DNA from 3 places in the Arthrobacter sp. C152 genome. Region 1 is predicted to be linked to each of the others. Evidence: riboswitches for the same ligand, from Rfam matches in the RefSeq annotation. Region 1 holds a riboswitch; each other region holds the start of a gene.

Region 1 (5,134 bases):
CGGGAAGCGTGAGCCCCAGGGACGCCCGTCGGGTGCAGTTGAGGAGGGACCGGTTGAGCCGTAGCAACCGCCCACGATGTTGATGGAGACCACGAAGAACTTGTCGGTGTCCACGGGGGCGCCCGGCCCGGCGAGCTGCTCCCACCAGCCTTCTTCGTCGGTGTCGCCCCGGGTCACGTGGGTGCTGCCGGTCAGGGCGTGCTCGATCAGGACCGCGTTGCTGCCGTCAGCGTTCAGCGTGCCCCAGGTTTCGTAGGCCAGAGTGACGTCCGGCAGGTAGCCGCCGGCCTCCAGCTCCAGGCCCCCGATGGAGGCGTAGCGGACAATTCCGTGTTCGGGGATGGTGGTACGGGCGACGGTAACCGTCATGGCAAGACCTCTTCTACGCGCTTGCCCGCCGTCGTCTGACCGGCAGGCCAGGTCTTCACCCGGGGCACCCCACCGCGGAAGGAGGGTTGCCGGCCAGCAAGCCGGGGCTGTCACTGGCACTCATGACCTGGTTCGAGTGTACGAAATACCCCCCGCTCCGGGCCAAGAGTGTGACTGGTTGTGACCTTCCCGGCTTGCCTGCCGGTTGTTCGCTAGGCGCCGGCCGCACCCTTGGCCGCCCGGAAGCCAGCCTCCAGGTCGGCAATGATGTCGTCGATGTGCTCCAGGCCCACGGAGAGGCGGACCAGCCCGGGAGTCACGCCGGCAACGGCCTGCTGCTCCGGGGAGAGCTGGCTGTGGGTGGTCGACGCCGGGTGAATCACCAGCGAGCGTACGTCACCGATGTTGGCCACATGGGAGTGCAGTTCCAGGGCGTCCACGAAGCGTTTCCCGGCGTCGGCGCCGCCGGCGAGGTTGAAGGCAACGACGGCGCCGGTCCCCTTGGGACCGTACGCGCGGCCACGCTCGTACCAGGGGCTGGAGGGAAGCCCCGCGTAGGCGACGGATTCGACGTCGTCCCTTCCTTCCAGCCAGCGCGCCACCTCGGTGGCGTTGGCAACGTGGCGCTCCACTCGCAGGCTCAGCGTCTCCAGGCCCTGGGAAATCAGGAAGGCGTTGAAGGGCGACACCGCCGAACCCAGGTCGCGCAGCAGCTGGACCCGGGCCTTGAGAATGTAGGAAAGGTTCGCCCCGAGGGCGCCGCCGGCACCGAGGTCGCGGGCGTAGACCAGCCCGTTGTAGGTGGGGTCCGGGGTGTTGAAGCCGGGGAACCTCTCCGGGTCCTTGCCGAAGTCGAACCTGCCGGAGTCGACGATGACGCCTGCGATCGCAGAACCGTGGCCGCCGAGGTATTTCGTGGCTGAGTGGATCACGATGTCCGCTCCCCACTCCAAAGGACGGATCAGGTAGGGGGTGGACAGGGTGTTGTCCACGATCAGGGGGACCCCCGCCTGGTGCGCCACCCCGGAAACACCCTCGATGTCCAGGACATCCTGGCGGGGGTTGGAGACCACCTCACCGAAGAAGAGCTTGGTGTTCGGCTGCACGGCCTCGCGCCACTGGTCCAGGTTGTCCGGGTCCGCCACGAAGGTCACGGAGATGCCGAACTTCTTCAGGGTGTGGGCAAACAGGTTGTAGGTGCCGCCGTAGAGACTGGGGCTGGCCACGATGTGGTCGCCGGCCTCCGCGATGTTCAGGACGGCGAAGGTTTCGGCCGCCTGCCCGGAACTCAGCAGGAGGGCTGCGAGGCCGCCTTCGAGGCTGGCGATGCGCTGCTCCACGGCGTCCTGGGTGGGGTTGCCGATCCGCGTGTAGATGGGTGCCAGTTCCGCCAGGGCGAACCGGTTGGCGGCGCTTTCTGCCGTGGGGAAGACGAAGGACGTTGTCTGGTAGATCGGAAGCGCGCGGGCGCCCGTGGCGCTGTCGGCTTCCTGGCCGGCGTGGATCTGGCGGGTTTCGAAGGACCATCCGTTGGACATTCAAGGCTCCTTAAACATGGGCCCGGCATGCTGGGAGCACCTCGGGCCGCGCTTGCCGTCCGGCCGTTGCCGGACAGCCAGGTCCTCACCCGGGGCACCCCACCGCGGATGGAGGGTTGCCGGCCAGCGAGCCGGGGCTTGGTGCTGGCGCTCATGACCTGGGCCCAGTGTAGGAACAGCGTGGTGGCCGGGAACAGCATTGTGACCGGTTATGACTTTTGTGGCCGGGCGTTCAGGGTTTGCGTAGTCCCGGCGCGCAGTTGGCCAAAGTTCCACAGGGAACCCGCAGGATTGCCCGAGGTTCGGCTTTCGGCCCTGCCCTCTCCGCTACATTCGATCCGGGAAAGCTCCACAAAACAGTTCTCCAAAACACAGAAGGATCGGAATTCCGTTGCCCCAGTCGTTGCGCCAGGCTCTTCGCGCCGTCCTGCCATCTTTCACTGTTGGCCTTGCCGTCCTGGCGGCCGGGTTCGTGGCCGCTCCCCCGGCATCGGCCGCACCCGCCACCCCCGGCGCAAGCGAATCCGGGCGTTACCTCGTCCGGTTTGCGCCCGGAGCGGATGTTGCAGCCGAGGCGAGGAACCTTCGCGCCCAGGGAATCGGCGTCGCCCGCACCTTCGAAGCGGCCCTGCAGGGCGCAGCCATCGAGGCGACCCCGGCACAGGCCGCCGCCCTGACCCGCTCCGGACGTGCCGTGGCCGTGGAACCTGACTACGTCGTCGCGGTTTCCGACACGGAGCGGAACGCGCCCTGGGGCCTGGACCGGACCGACCAGCTGTCCCTTCCACTGTCCGGAACCTACACGCCTCCCGCCTCCGGGCAGGGCGTCAGCGTCTACGTGGTGGACACCGGCATCCTGGCATCGCACACCGACTTCGGCGGCCGGGTGGCAGCGGGGTGGACCGCCAAGAATGACGGGCTGGGGACCAGCGACTGCAACGGCCACGGGACCCATGTTGCCGGAACCATCGGCGGCTCTGTCTACGGCATGGCAAAGTCCGCCACCCTCATTCCCGTACGGGCACTGGCCTGCGACGGTACCGGCCTCTACTCGGACGTGATTGCGGGCCTGGACTGGGTGGCGGCCAACCACCGCGACGGAACACCGGCTGTGGTGAACCTCAGCATCGGCGGCCCGGCCAGCAATACGCTCGACGCTGCGGTGCAGTCGGTGATCGGTGACGGCATCCCCGCGATTATCGCCGCCGGCAACAGCGCCGTCGATGCGTGCACCACCTCCCCGTCCCGCGTCCCCGCGGCCGTCACTGTCGCTGCGAGCGATTCCTCGGACCGGCAGGCAAGCTTCTCCAACTTCGGCAGTTGCGTGGATCTGTACGCACCGGGCGTGGGCATCACCTCCACCTGGTACACCTCGTCAACGGCTACTGCGTCACTGAGCGGGACGTCCATGGCCACCCCGCACGTGGCAGGCGCGGCGGCGCTGCTGCTGTCCCAGAACCCGTCGCTGACCCCGTCACAGGTTGCTGCGGCACTGAATTCCTCGTCCGTCACAGGAACGATCTCCAATGCCAGTTCCGGAACACCGAACCGTCTGCTGCACGTGGTGCCGCCGGCGGCAAACAAGGGCACCTACCCGGTGCAGGGTCCCATCGGGGATAAGTACGCCGAAGTGTCCGGCATCGTTGGGCTTCCCATCGCCAACGAGGTAACGAACCAGCGGTTTGGGGGCTCCTACCAGGAGTTCGAGCACGGAATCATCACCTACCTGCCCGGCACGGGTGCGTTCGCCGTCGTCAACGGCATCAACACCACCTGGAAGGGCAGCGGCGCGCAGGACGGCGACCTGGGCTACCCCACCTCGGACGAATACTCACCCATGCCCGGCGGCGTGATGCAAAACTTCCAGTTCGGCAAGATCTCGTGGAACGCCGCCACCGGATCCCGCATCACCAAGGGCGGCATCGGCGCCACCTGGGACAACGCAGGCGGCCCCCTCAGCGGCCTCGGCTACCCCACCACCGATGAATATGCCCCGATACCCGGCGGCGTCATGCAGGGCTTCCAATACGGCAAGATCTCCTGGAACGCCGCCACCGGCTCACACATCACCAAGGGCGGCATCGGCGCCACCTGGGACAACGCAGGCGGCCCGGCCAGCGGCCTCGGCTACCCCACTACCGACGAAATAGGCGGTCTCGTGGGAGGCGGTGCGAAGCAGTACTTCCAGGGCGGCGAAGTGGTGTGGTCCCCCGCTTCGGGTGCGCGCATCGTCACCGGTGGCATCAGGTCCGCCTGGGTCGGCCAGGGCTCGGAGGGTGGCCGCCTCGGCTATCCGACCACGGGGGAATACGCCGCCGGTGGCGGGGGGTATGCACAAGACTTCCAGGGCGGACGGATCACCTGGCGTTCGGGAAGCGTGTCGATCGCGTACGCCTGACGTGGAACAAAAGGTTGCCTCGGCTCCGGAAAATGCGGCGATGCCAAGGGACGTGAATCCAGTAAGGGTACCCTTAGCTGAGAGCCCGATCACAAAGTGCCAAGATGTTGGCATGCGCATGGATCACGTCTCTTACGCCTGTGAACACGATGGCCTCGCGGCCACTACCGAACGTATTTCATCTGCCCTCGGCGTTGAGGCAGTGAAGGGCGGGGTCCACCCCCGGTTCGGAACCCGGAATATGATCATCCCGCTCGCCGGGCACAAATACCTTGAAGTTGTGGAGGTCCTGGACCACCCCGCCTCGGACAAGGCCCCGTTCGGACAGGCAGTGCGTGCCCGTTCGGCAGCCGGCGGCGGCTGGATGGGCTGGTGCGTCGAAGTTGACGACCTCGCCCCGTTCGAGGAGCGCCTGGGCCGGGCCGCGGTCAACGGCAACCGCAAGTTCCCGGACGGCCGCGAACTGGTGTGGAAGCAAATCGGCATCCTGGGCCTGATCGCCGATCCGCAGGTTCCCTACATGCTCAAGTGGGAGGGCGACCCGTCCCTGCACCCGTCCAACGCCTACCAGAGCAATGTCAAGATGAGCTCCCTGACCATCGCCGGTTCCGCGGAACGCGTTACCGAATGGCTGGGCGAGCCCGTCGAGCGGCCGCTCGAAGACGTGGCAGTGGACTGGGTTGCTCCGCACGGCACTCCCGGGATCATGTCCGTGACATTCGAAACCGCTAACGGGGCAGTCACCATCTGACCCTCCAGCCAGCCCCTCTCCGCTTCTCAGGGTGGTGGGGTAACCGGGCTTGTGCCTGGACCGGCTTCGGCAGCCATG
Region 2 (5,134 bases), on a different contig from region 1:
CCAATGCGGGCCCCTTCCTCGCCGCAGCCCTGGCGTCCCGTGGCACGGTCCGGATCCCGAACTGGCCGCAGGAAACCCAGCAGGTGGGAGATTTGTGGCGCAGCATCCTGGCCACGATGGGAGCCACCGTCACCCTCGCGGACGGAGTCCTGACCGTCACCGGCGGCCCGGAAATCAAGGGCGGCGACTTCGCCGATACCAGCGAACTTGCCCCCACCGTGGCGGCGCTGTGCGCCTTGGCGGCCGGACCCTCCCGGCTGAGCGGCATTGCGCACCTGCGGGGCCACGAAACGGACCGGCTCGCAGCACTGGTGGCTGAAATCAACAGGCTCGGCGGCGACGCCGAGGAAACCAGCGACGGCCTGGTGATCCGGCCCGCCCGGCTGCACGCCGGCGTCGTCCGCAGCTACGCGGACCACCGCATGGCCACCGCCGGGGCGATCCTGGGCCTGGCCGTGGAGGGCGTCCAGGTGGAGGACATCGCCACCACGTCGAAGACCATGCCGGACTTCCCGCAGCTCTGGGCGGCGATGCTTGCCCAGGACACCGCCGGACCGGAGGAGCCCAGCGGTGGCCCGGCGCACTGATTCCTGGGACGAATCCGACGTCCGGATCCGGCCCAATAAAAAGGGCTCCCGGCCACGCACCAAAGACCGGCCCAGCCATGACGACGCCGTCACCGGCCGCATCATCACCGTGGACCGGGGCAGGTACACGGCCGTGGTGGGCGAGGATTCGGACAACGAACGCGTGGTCATCGCCGCGCGGGCACGTGAGCTTCGGCGCTCCCCCGTGGTGGCCGGCGACTTCGTCTCGCTCGTGGGGGACGTTTCAGGCGCCCCCGACACCCTGGCCCGGCTGGTGAAGATCCAGGACCGGCGCACCCTCCTGCGCCGGAGCGCCGATGACACCGACCCCGTGGAGCGGGCCGTGGTAGCCAACGCGGACCAACTGGTCATCGTGGTGGCGGCCGCCAACCCGGAGCCCCGCACCGGATTCATCGACCGGGCCCTGGTGGCAGCCTACGACGCCGGGATCGAGCCAATCCTGCTCGTGACCAAGGCGGACGTCCGCGACCCCGCGGAGCTGCTTTCCAACTACACGCACCTGGACCTCCCGGTAATCATCAGCCGCACCGCGGACGCGCAGGCCTCCGGCATCGACGCCCGCTCCGACGACGGCCTCTCGGCCCGGCTGGACCGCACCGCGGTGGCGGAGCTGCGGGCCCACCTCGACGGCAGGGTCACCGTCATGCTGGGGCACTCCGGCGTCGGCAAGTCCACCATGGTGAACGCACTGACCGGAGCCGAACGGGCCACCGGCGGTGTCAACGCCGTCACCGGACGCGGGCGGCACACGTCGTCGTCCGCCCTGGCCCTCCGGCTGGCCGACGCCCCGGCCGGCAGCTGGATCATCGACACCCCAGGCATCCGCTCCTTCGGCCTGGCGCACGTGGACCCGGACCGGATCCTGCGGTCCTTTCCGGACCTCTCCCCCGGCATTGAAAACTGCGAGCGCGGCTGCAAGCACACCGCCACGGCCGTGGACTGCGGATTGGATGAATGGGTGGGCGGCGGCCACGCCGGCCCCACCGGCCCCGCACGGCTGGCGTCCCTGCGCCGGCTGCTCGGCACGGACCCGAGAATGGAAGCACAGGAAACCAAGGAACTCGGCAGCGTCAACTGACGCAGCCGAAGGTCCCGGCAGATGCCGGGACAGACGGTAGTTTGGAACCATGATCCAACCCGCCTCCACCTACAACGACGACCTGCGCCTGGCCCACGTCCTGGCCGACTCCGTGGACGACCAGACCATGAGCCGCTTCAAGGCCCTGGACCTCCACGTCGAGACCAAGCCGGACCTGACGCCGGTCACCGACGCGGACAAGGCCGCAGAGGAAGCCATCCGCGGCCAGCTGTCCCGTTCACGCCCGCGCGACGCCGTCCTCGGCGAGGAGTTCGGCAGCACCGGCCACGGCTCGCGGCGGTGGATCATCGACCCCATCGATGGAACCAAGAACTTTGTCCGCGGCGTCCCGGTGTGGGCCACCCTCATTGCGCTGGTGGACGAGGGCGAACCGGTGGTAGGCGTGGTCAGCGCGCCGGCACTCGGCAAGCGCTGGTGGGCTGCGAAGGGAATGGGGGCCTACATGGGCCGCTCCCTGGCGGCCGCCACCCGGCTGCGTGTCTCCGACGTGTCCCGCCTCGCTGACGCTTCGCTGTCCTATTCCAGCCTCAGCGGCTGGAAGGAACGGGGAAACCTCGATGACTTCCTCGGCCTGACCGAGGACGTGTGGCGCACCCGCGCCTACGGCGACTTCTGGTCCTACTGCATGGTGGCCGAAGGCTCCGTGGACATTGCCTGCGAACCGGAGCTGAACCTTTACGACATGGCGGCGCTGGTGCCCATCGTCGTGGAGGCGGGCGGCCGTTTCACCTCCCTGGAAGGGGAGGACGGCCCGTTCGGCGGCAACGCCCTGGCCACGAACTCCATCCTGCATTCCGAAGTCCTGCGGCGGCTGAACCCGGGCCTGGACGACCTCCTCTGACAAAGCCCGCGCACGCAGCGCGGCCGAAGATTACGACGCCGGGCGCCTCCTTTTGGGGCGGCCGGCATCGTTTTCTTCGGCTTGCGTAACAAAAGCCTTAACAATTGCCCCGGCTTCAGTCCGGGCCGCCCGATGTTCTACGCTTTTATCCAGGTCACGAGTGCCAGCGCAAAACCCCGGTTTGCTGGCCGGCAACCCTCCATTCGCGGTGGGGTGCCCCGGGTGACGACCAGGCCGGTCCGGAGCGGATGCGGCAAGCGCGGATTCCTGTGATGTCAGGGTCCTGATTCAAGTGAGGTCTCTGTGACAACTGCCACCGTCTCCCCCAGCACTGCCACCGCCGACACTGCGGCCGCCTTCGATGCCCGCCAGGCCGCTGCCGGCCACCCGCTCGCCGCGGTCACCGGCGCCGAAATCCAGGCTCCCCTGATTACCGGCGGGCATGTCAGGTACGCCAACCTCGACTACGGCGCATCCGCCCCGGCCCTGTCCCTGGTCTCCGCGTACCTGAACGAAGTCCTGCCCTACTACGCGAGCGTCCACCGCGGGGCCGGCTACGCCTCCCAGATCAGCACGTCGGTGTACGAGAACGCACGCAGCATCGTCCGCGACTTTGTGGGCGGCCGCCCCGGCGACTCCGTCATCTTCACCCGCAACACCACCGATTCCCTCAACCTGCTGGCAGGCTGCCTGCCCGTCACCGACGGCCGTCCCGCAGGTGAGGTTCTCTACCTGGACATCGAGCACCACGCGAACCTGCTGCCGTGGCAGGGCGTGCCGCACCGCAGTATCGTCGCCGCCGACACCATCGCGGGCACCGTCGAGGCCGTACGCGCCGAGCTTGAACAGGGCGGCGTCAGCCTCCTGGCGGTCACCGGCGCCTCCAACGTCACCGGCGAAATCCTGCCCATCAGGGCCCTGGCCGCGCTGGCCCACGAGCACGGCGCACGGATCGTGGTGGACGCGGCCCAGCTCGCCCCGCACCGCCGGGTCGACATCAGCGCCGACGACATCGACTACCTCGCCTTCTCCGGCCACAAGCTGTACGCGCCCTTCGGCGCCGGTGTCCTGGTGGGACGCCCCGACTGGCTCGACGCCGGCACCCCGCACCTCGCCGGCGGCGGTGCGGTCAAGGAAGCAAGGCTCGACGGCGTCAGCTGGGCCACCGGCCCGGCCCGCCACGAGGGGGGCTCACCGAACGTGCTCGGTGCCGCCACCCTTGCCCGCGCCACCCGGGTCATCGCCGGACTGGACCAGGACCGCTGGCACGCCCACGAATCCGCCATCCGGTCCTTCCTGGTGGAGGGCCTGCAGGACATCGAGGGCGTCACGGTCCACCAGATCTTCAAGGACACCAACCCGGACACGGACACCATCGGCGTGGTCAACTTCTCCGTGGAGGGCTACGACGCCGGCCTCGTCGCCGCCTACCTCTCGGCCGAACACGGCGTGGGCCTGCGCGACGGGCGCTTCTGCGCGCACCCACTGCTGAAGCGGCTGGGGCTGCCGTCCGGCTCCCTGCGCGCCAGCTTCGGCGTCGGGTCACGGCTGGAGGACGCCGAGCGCCTCCTCGCCGGCATCCGCACCCTGCGCAGCACGGGGCTGGGCTGGGACTACGTGGTGGATGCGGGCCGCTGGGTTCCGGCCAACGACTTCCGCACCTACCCGCACTGGGCACCCAACACTCCCGGCACGGCCGGCGCCGCACCCTGCACCGAGGACTAAGCCCGGTTGGGGGTGGCCCCACGCCCTTGCCCGCCATGCGGTAGATTCGAAATGTATCCACTGGCAGCAGGTGAAGGAGGCCACGCGTGGTCCGGGGTGGTCCCAAACTCGATCACGGGCGGCGGCAGGAGCTCGGGCAGAGCTTCCAGGACGGCGGCAGGCACTACCAGCGGGTCCGGCCGGGATACCCTGCCGAATCAGCCGAATGGCTGGTGCCCGCCACCGCCCGCCAGGCCCTGGACGCAGGCGCGGGCACCGGAAAGTTCACCGCCTTGCTGCTGGCCATGGGGCTGGAGGTAACGGCCCTCGACCCTTCCGCGGACATGCTCGCCCAACTGAAGGCCCACTGCCCCGCCGCCACGGCCGTGGTGGGGACTGCCGAGGCGACCGGCCTGCCCGCGGCGGCCTTCGACGTCGTCACCGTTGCCCAGGCCTGGCACTGGTGCGACCCGCTGGCCGCGAGCACCGAACTCGCCCGGGTCCTGCGCCCGCAGGGGACACTCGGCCTGGTCTGGAACCAGCTGGACACCTCGGTACCCTGGGTCCACCGACTGTCCCGCATCATGCACGCCGGGGATGTGTACCGCCCCGGCCACAAGCCTGTGGTCGGACCGGAATTCCACCGGCTCGAAGGGCACGTGACGCACTGGCGCGACACCGTGACCACGACGGACCTGATGGAGCTCACCAAATCGCGCAGCTACTACCTGCGGGCCGGCGAAGCCACCCGGGCCAAGGTCCTGGCGAACCTGGACTGGTACCTGCATGAGCATCTCGGCCACGCCGAAGCCCAGGAACTCGAACTCCCCTACCTCACCCTCGCATGGCGGGCCATCAAGGCGTGAGCGGATCGTCACCGGT
Region 3 (5,134 bases), on a different contig from region 1:
CCGGGAACTGGAACAGCGATTCCATCCCCTGGTAAAGGTTGTAGGTGCGGCCGGCACCGGTGTGCCCCGCGCCGCCTGTCCCCTGGTCCACGAATGTGGTGAGAGCCGCGGCGTTGAAGACCGGCAGCAGCGAGAGCAGGAAGACGCCGACCAGCACAGCCAGCGCCGTCAGGTACAGCTTGCCGGCCCGGCGCGACGTCAGGTCCACCACCGTGCCGAAATCCTCCCGGGCCTTGGGCCCGTACACCATGCCCACCACCAGCCCGGAGAAAAGGACGAAAAGCTCGGCGCCGGAAACGAAGCCCACCGCCTCCTGCGTCAGCAACTGGAACAGTGAAGCCATGCCGAGGTGGTTGACCACCACGAACACGATCGCCATGCCCCGCAGCAGGTCCACCCGGGAGTCCCTCGCGGACGGGTCCCGGTAGCTCCACGCCGTCGCCGCGCCGATCCGGCGCGGAATCTGCCAGAGTGCTGCCAGGAGGATGGCCATGGCAGCGGCAACCGTCCAGACGGCGGCCCCGCCGAGGGTGTTGGCGCGGACATAGGCTTCCGCCGGAGCCACCGCGTTGACCGGCCCGGTCACCATGGGGGACGCCTTCAGCCTCGCCAGCGCGGCTTTGGCGATGTCCGGGCTCCCGGTGAGCAGCCAGTTGATGCTGGCCACACCCGTGTCCCGGGTGCTGGTCCGTTCGTCCCACACCACAGCCGCGGTTTTGGGAAAAGCAGATGACGTGGCGGTTCCCACGGCCTGGTCCCACCAGCCCACCTTGATGTCGGCCTCCGGCGCGCCGCCGGTGGAAGGGCTGTAGAAGGCCGCGGTCTGCAGCAGGAACGGCTTGTTCCGGCCGGCCGCGTACGTGCCGTAGAAGTTTTCGCCGCCGGACCCGGTCAGCATCTCCTGGAGCTCGCCGGCACGGGGAGCGGTGTTGACGGCGGCCCCGCCGGCGGTGTCGTCGTGGAATGCGGTCAGTCCCACCCAGTCCACGGCGTCGTCGCCTGGATAGTACGGAGCGTAGGCGGCGTCGGAGCCGTTCCAGGTGCCGTCGCCGTTGGTGTCCAGCAGCGCAAAGCCGTCGCTCCCCGGTTGCGGTGCGCTGCGGCTGCGGTCAAAGGGGTAGCCCGTGCCCAGGTAAGGCGCCCACACCATGGTGACCTTGCCGCCGTCGGACGCCCTGAACGCTCCGGCGACGGCCTGGAACGCCTGCCGGTACGCGGCCGGTTGCTGGCCCCAGGCAACCCAGCTGGTATTCATGTCCGGGGCGAACCGGACCAGCAAGTGGCCGTTGAAGCCCGCCGCCTGGTCCCGTACTTCGGCGGCGAAGGCGTCAGCTTCCGCAGCGCCGATCGTGTCCAGCGGAACGCTTGGCTTTACGGTCAACATGGCGTTGGCTCCCTTGCCGGCCGTCTGCCGCAGGAAGCCATCGATGTCGTTCCGCCCGGAGTCGCGGAACGGGATGGCGATGTCGTGCCCGAAGACGGCCGGCACCGCACCCAGCCGGTCCGCGAAGCCCGCGGCGGTGTCTTCGCCCCATTCCAGCGTGGCCCCAAGCCAGGGCTTGCCCTCCTCCGGCGCGGCCGGTCCAACGCCCTCCGCGGCGCGGGCCGTCCCCGCAGGTGCCAGCACAGCCAGGACGGCCATCAGCAGCACGGCAAGGAGTGCTCCTGCCGGACGAAGCCGGGCCACGGTGGTCCCGCGGTGGCGATAGGACGTGAATGCTCGCATGCTGGCAAGACCCCCCGGTACTCATGCTGTGGACGCGGGGCGTTGGTCCCCGGTACGAACTTTATCGGTCCGGGGCCCGGCGGCGGGCAGGGGCGCGGCCGGCGCTCAATTACGGAACATGACGACGGCGGCAATGCGGCTCCGCGCGTCAGATGTTACGTTTCTGGGGAGTAATGAGTACCGGCGCTAAGCCCTGACTGGCCGGTCGGCAACCCTCCCTTTCGCGGCGGGGTGCCTCAGGTGAATACTCGGCATATCGACCGATTCGAGCTGCAAGCGTGAGAGAAGGAGATCCGTCGTGTCTGACGCACCTGCCCCTGAGGACAAGCTGTCCTACCGCCTGATTACTGGCCCGGACGACCGATCGTTCTGTGAGCGGATCTCCGCGGCCCTGGATGAAGGCTACGTGCTGCACGGCAGCCCGGCCGCCACCTTCAACGGCAGCAGCGTCATTGTCGCCCAGGCAGTGGTCCTGCCGGCCGCCATCGCCTCCGCCGACGCCGCGGTTGCCACCGCAGTGGACCAGCTCGACGGCGACTTTGAGGGCGAGTTCGACGGCGAGGGCCACGCATGAGCTACGCAGGAGACCTCACACCGCAGGAAGCCTGGGCCAAGCTCGAGCAGGGCGCCATCCTGGTGGACGTCCGCACCGAAGGTGAATGGGCGCACATCGGCATCCCGGATACCAAGGCGACGGACAATGATCCGCTCTTCATCCAGTGGACCTTCCCCGGCGGCATCCCCAACCCCGACTTCGTCAAGGACCTCAAGGAGCAGGCACCCGAGGACCCCACCGCGGAACTGGTGTTCCTGTGCCGGTCCGGCCAGCGCTCCATCGCCGCCGCCGTTGCAGCGACCCAGGCCGGCTTCACGTCCTACAACGTGCTGGAGGGCTTCGAGGGGGAGCCTGACCGCTACGGCGAACGGACCGTCAACGGCTGGAAGAACCGCGGCCTGCCCACCAACCTCGGAAAGAACTAAGTGACCTTCAACCCAGACGCCTCCGGCTGGAGCGCAGACACCCAGGCCGTCCGCGGCGGACTCGACCGCACCAACTTCCAGGAAACGTCCGAGGCCATCTTCCTCAACTCCGGGTTCGTGTACGAGTCCGCGGCAGCCGCCGAACGCGCGTTCACCGGCGAGGATGAGCGGTTCGTCTACTCCCGTTACGGCAACCCGTCCGTCGCCACCTTCCAGGAACGGCTCCGCCTGCTCGAAGGCACCGAAGCATGCTTTGCGACGGCGTCGGGCATGTCCGCCGTCTTCACCGCCCTGGGTGCCCTGCTGGCTGCCGGCGACCGCGTCGTCGCCGCCCGGTCCCTGTTCGGTTCCTGCTTCGTGATCCTGAACGAAATCCTCCCCCGCTGGGGCGTGGAAACCGTCTTTGTGGACGGCCCGGACCTGGACCAGTGGCGCGAGGCCCTGTCCAAACCCACCGCCGCCGTCTTCTTCGAATCCCCGTCCAATCCTATGCAGGAAATCGTGGACATCGCGGCCGTCAGCGAGCTGGCGCACGCCGCCGGAGCCAAGGTTGTGGCCGACAACGTCTTCGCCACCCCCCTGCTGCAGCGCTGCGGCGACCTCGGCGCCGACGTCATTGTCTACTCCGGCACCAAGCACATCGACGGCCAGGGCCGGGTGATGGGCGGCGCCATCCTGGGCACCAAGGCGTTCATCGACGGCCCCGTGAAGCAGCTGATGCGCCACACCGGCCCCGCGTTGTCCGCGTTCAACGCCTGGGTGCTGACCAAGGGCCTGGAAACCATGAGCCTGCGCGTCAGCCACTCCTCCGCCACCGCGCTGCGGCTGGCCGAGTGGCTGGAGGAGCAGCCCGCGGTGAGCTGGGTGAAGTACCCGCTCCTGAAGTCCCACCCGCAGTACTCGCTGGCGGCGAAGCAGATGAGTGCCGGCGGCACGGTCCTCACCCTGGAACTGGCCCCTTCCGCGGGCCGTTCGGCGAAGGACGCCGCGTTCGCGCTGCTGGACGGGCTGCGGATCATCGACATCTCCAACAACCTTGGCGATTCCAAGTCTCTGATCACGCATCCGGCCACCACCACGCACCGGGCGATGGGTCCCGAGGGCCGCGCTGCCATCGGCCTGGGCGACGGCGTGGTCCGCCTCTCGGTGGGCCTCGAGGACGCGGACGACCTCATCCGCGACCTGGAGCAGGCGCTCAAGCAGGTCTAGTTTCCGCACACTTTCTTCGTTTTCGACGCGGAACGTCATTGTCGCCGCCAAAATAAGGGCTGCGACAAGGAATCTGCGCGGCGAAAATGTTTATGAAGGAGGCGGGCCATGTCCCAGTCAAAACCATATGCCAGGGCGGGAGCGGTCAGCATCGCGGCGGGCGCGTGCTGGCTGCTGGGAATCGCCATGGTCGGCAACGTCCACTCCACCAGGAGCGCAGAGCAGCGGCTGGCCATGCTCGAACGCCACCGCGGCCTGTGGACCCTGGGGCAGTTCCTCGCGGCGGCGGGAACGGCTGCCGCGCCCATGGGTTTCCTGCGGCTTGCCCGGCAACTGCGGCAGGAAAACCACGGCGCAGACCATGAAGCGGAGCGTGTACGGGCCCGGAATCTCGCGGCCGCCGCTGCCGCCGCCCTGCTGGCGGGCAGCCCCTTGTTCGTCTGGGCGCTGGCCAACCGTGCCGCGGACATCGAGAAGTTCGCCTACCGAAGGGGCGCAGCGTGGCCCTTCCTGACGTACTCAGGCCTCCAAACCTGCGGCGTCGGCCTGCTGGGCGCGGCGCTGCAGTCCTCACCCCTCAAAGGCAGGACCTCCCTGGGTGCGGCCGCCAGTGCGCCGCTCTTCGCCGGCATCCTCGTGCGCTACAAGGACATCCCCCCGTTCGTGTTCTACCTGGTGGAGATCGCCGTCGGCGTCAGGCTCCTGCGCTTCACCACAGCCGCCCGGGAAGCCTAGGACTGCCGCACCCTCAGCAGTTCCGGCGCGCCTTCCACCTCTGCGAGGTCCAGCGCGCCGCGCATGGTCACGTTGACGGCCTGCCGGACCACGGCGCCGAAGCCCATGTCCTCCGGCGGCGGCCCGGCCAGGGCCTTGTCGCGGGCCCGGCGCTGTTCGGCCGCCCCGGTTCCCCGGGCGATGATGTCCTCGATGCCCTGCCGGGCCAGGGCAAGCTCGCCCTGTTCGTCCAGGACGGGCGCAAGGTAGTCCACCAGGGACCGGACAACGTCAGTGGCGGGCGCCGGCTGGAAGTTGCCGAAATCCAGGAGTTCACCGCTGAGCCCTGCGCTGCTGGCCTGCCATGAGGCCATGCGCAGCAGCACGGTCGGAACAGGCGCCGGGTCCACTTCCTGGCGCCATTCCCTGCTGGCCGATTCCACCAGCGCCCGGACCAGGACAGCGATGAGCCCGGCGTCCTCGGCGCGGAGGCACACATCGGCC

The links. A riboswitch is a leader RNA that binds a small molecule or an ion and turns the genes downstream of it on or off. The one in region 1 is predicted to bind S-adenosylmethionine.
Region 2: another riboswitch for S-adenosylmethionine. It lies ahead of ACYSM9_RS07175 (aminotransferase class V-fold PLP-dependent enzyme); the one in region 1 lies ahead of ACYSM9_RS00970 (bifunctional o-acetylhomoserine/o-acetylserine sulfhydrylase).
Region 3: another riboswitch for S-adenosylmethionine. It lies ahead of ACYSM9_RS05480 (DUF1737 domain-containing protein); the one in region 1 lies ahead of ACYSM9_RS00970 (bifunctional o-acetylhomoserine/o-acetylserine sulfhydrylase).

The regions. Positions count from the first base shown of each region.
Region 1 is NZ_JBTZSU010000001.1:236,985-242,118, reverse strand. Features, by position in the region: gene metX (homoserine O-acetyltransferase MetX) at 1-369, opposite strand, end outside; SAM riboswitch class IV at 382-497, opposite strand; gene ACYSM9_RS00970 (bifunctional o-acetylhomoserine/o-acetylserine sulfhydrylase) at 582-1,907, opposite strand; SAM riboswitch class IV at 1,951-2,066, opposite strand; gene ACYSM9_RS00965 (S8 family serine peptidase) at 2,299-4,305, shown strand; gene ACYSM9_RS00960 (VOC family protein) at 4,418-5,056, shown strand.
Region 2 is NZ_JBTZSU010000007.1:78,625-83,758, forward strand. Features, by position in the region: gene aroA (3-phosphoshikimate 1-carboxyvinyltransferase) at 1-587, shown strand, start outside; gene rsgA (ribosome small subunit-dependent GTPase A) at 571-1,686, shown strand; gene hisN (histidinol-phosphatase) at 1,736-2,548, shown strand; SAM riboswitch class IV at 2,701-2,814, shown strand; gene ACYSM9_RS07175 (aminotransferase class V-fold PLP-dependent enzyme) at 2,852-4,273, shown strand; gene ACYSM9_RS07180 (class I SAM-dependent methyltransferase) at 4,360-5,118, shown strand.
Region 3 is NZ_JBTZSU010000005.1:147,594-152,727, forward strand. Features, by position in the region: gene opgC (OpgC domain-containing protein) at 1-1,726, opposite strand, end outside; SAM riboswitch class IV at 1,896-2,011, shown strand; gene ACYSM9_RS05480 (DUF1737 domain-containing protein) at 2,025-2,300, shown strand; gene ACYSM9_RS05485 (rhodanese-like domain-containing protein) at 2,297-2,707, shown strand; gene ACYSM9_RS05490 (O-succinylhomoserine sulfhydrylase) at 2,708-3,916, shown strand; gene ACYSM9_RS05495 (hypothetical protein) at 4,025-4,651, shown strand; gene ACYSM9_RS05500 (glutamate--cysteine ligase 2) at 4,648-5,134, opposite strand, start outside.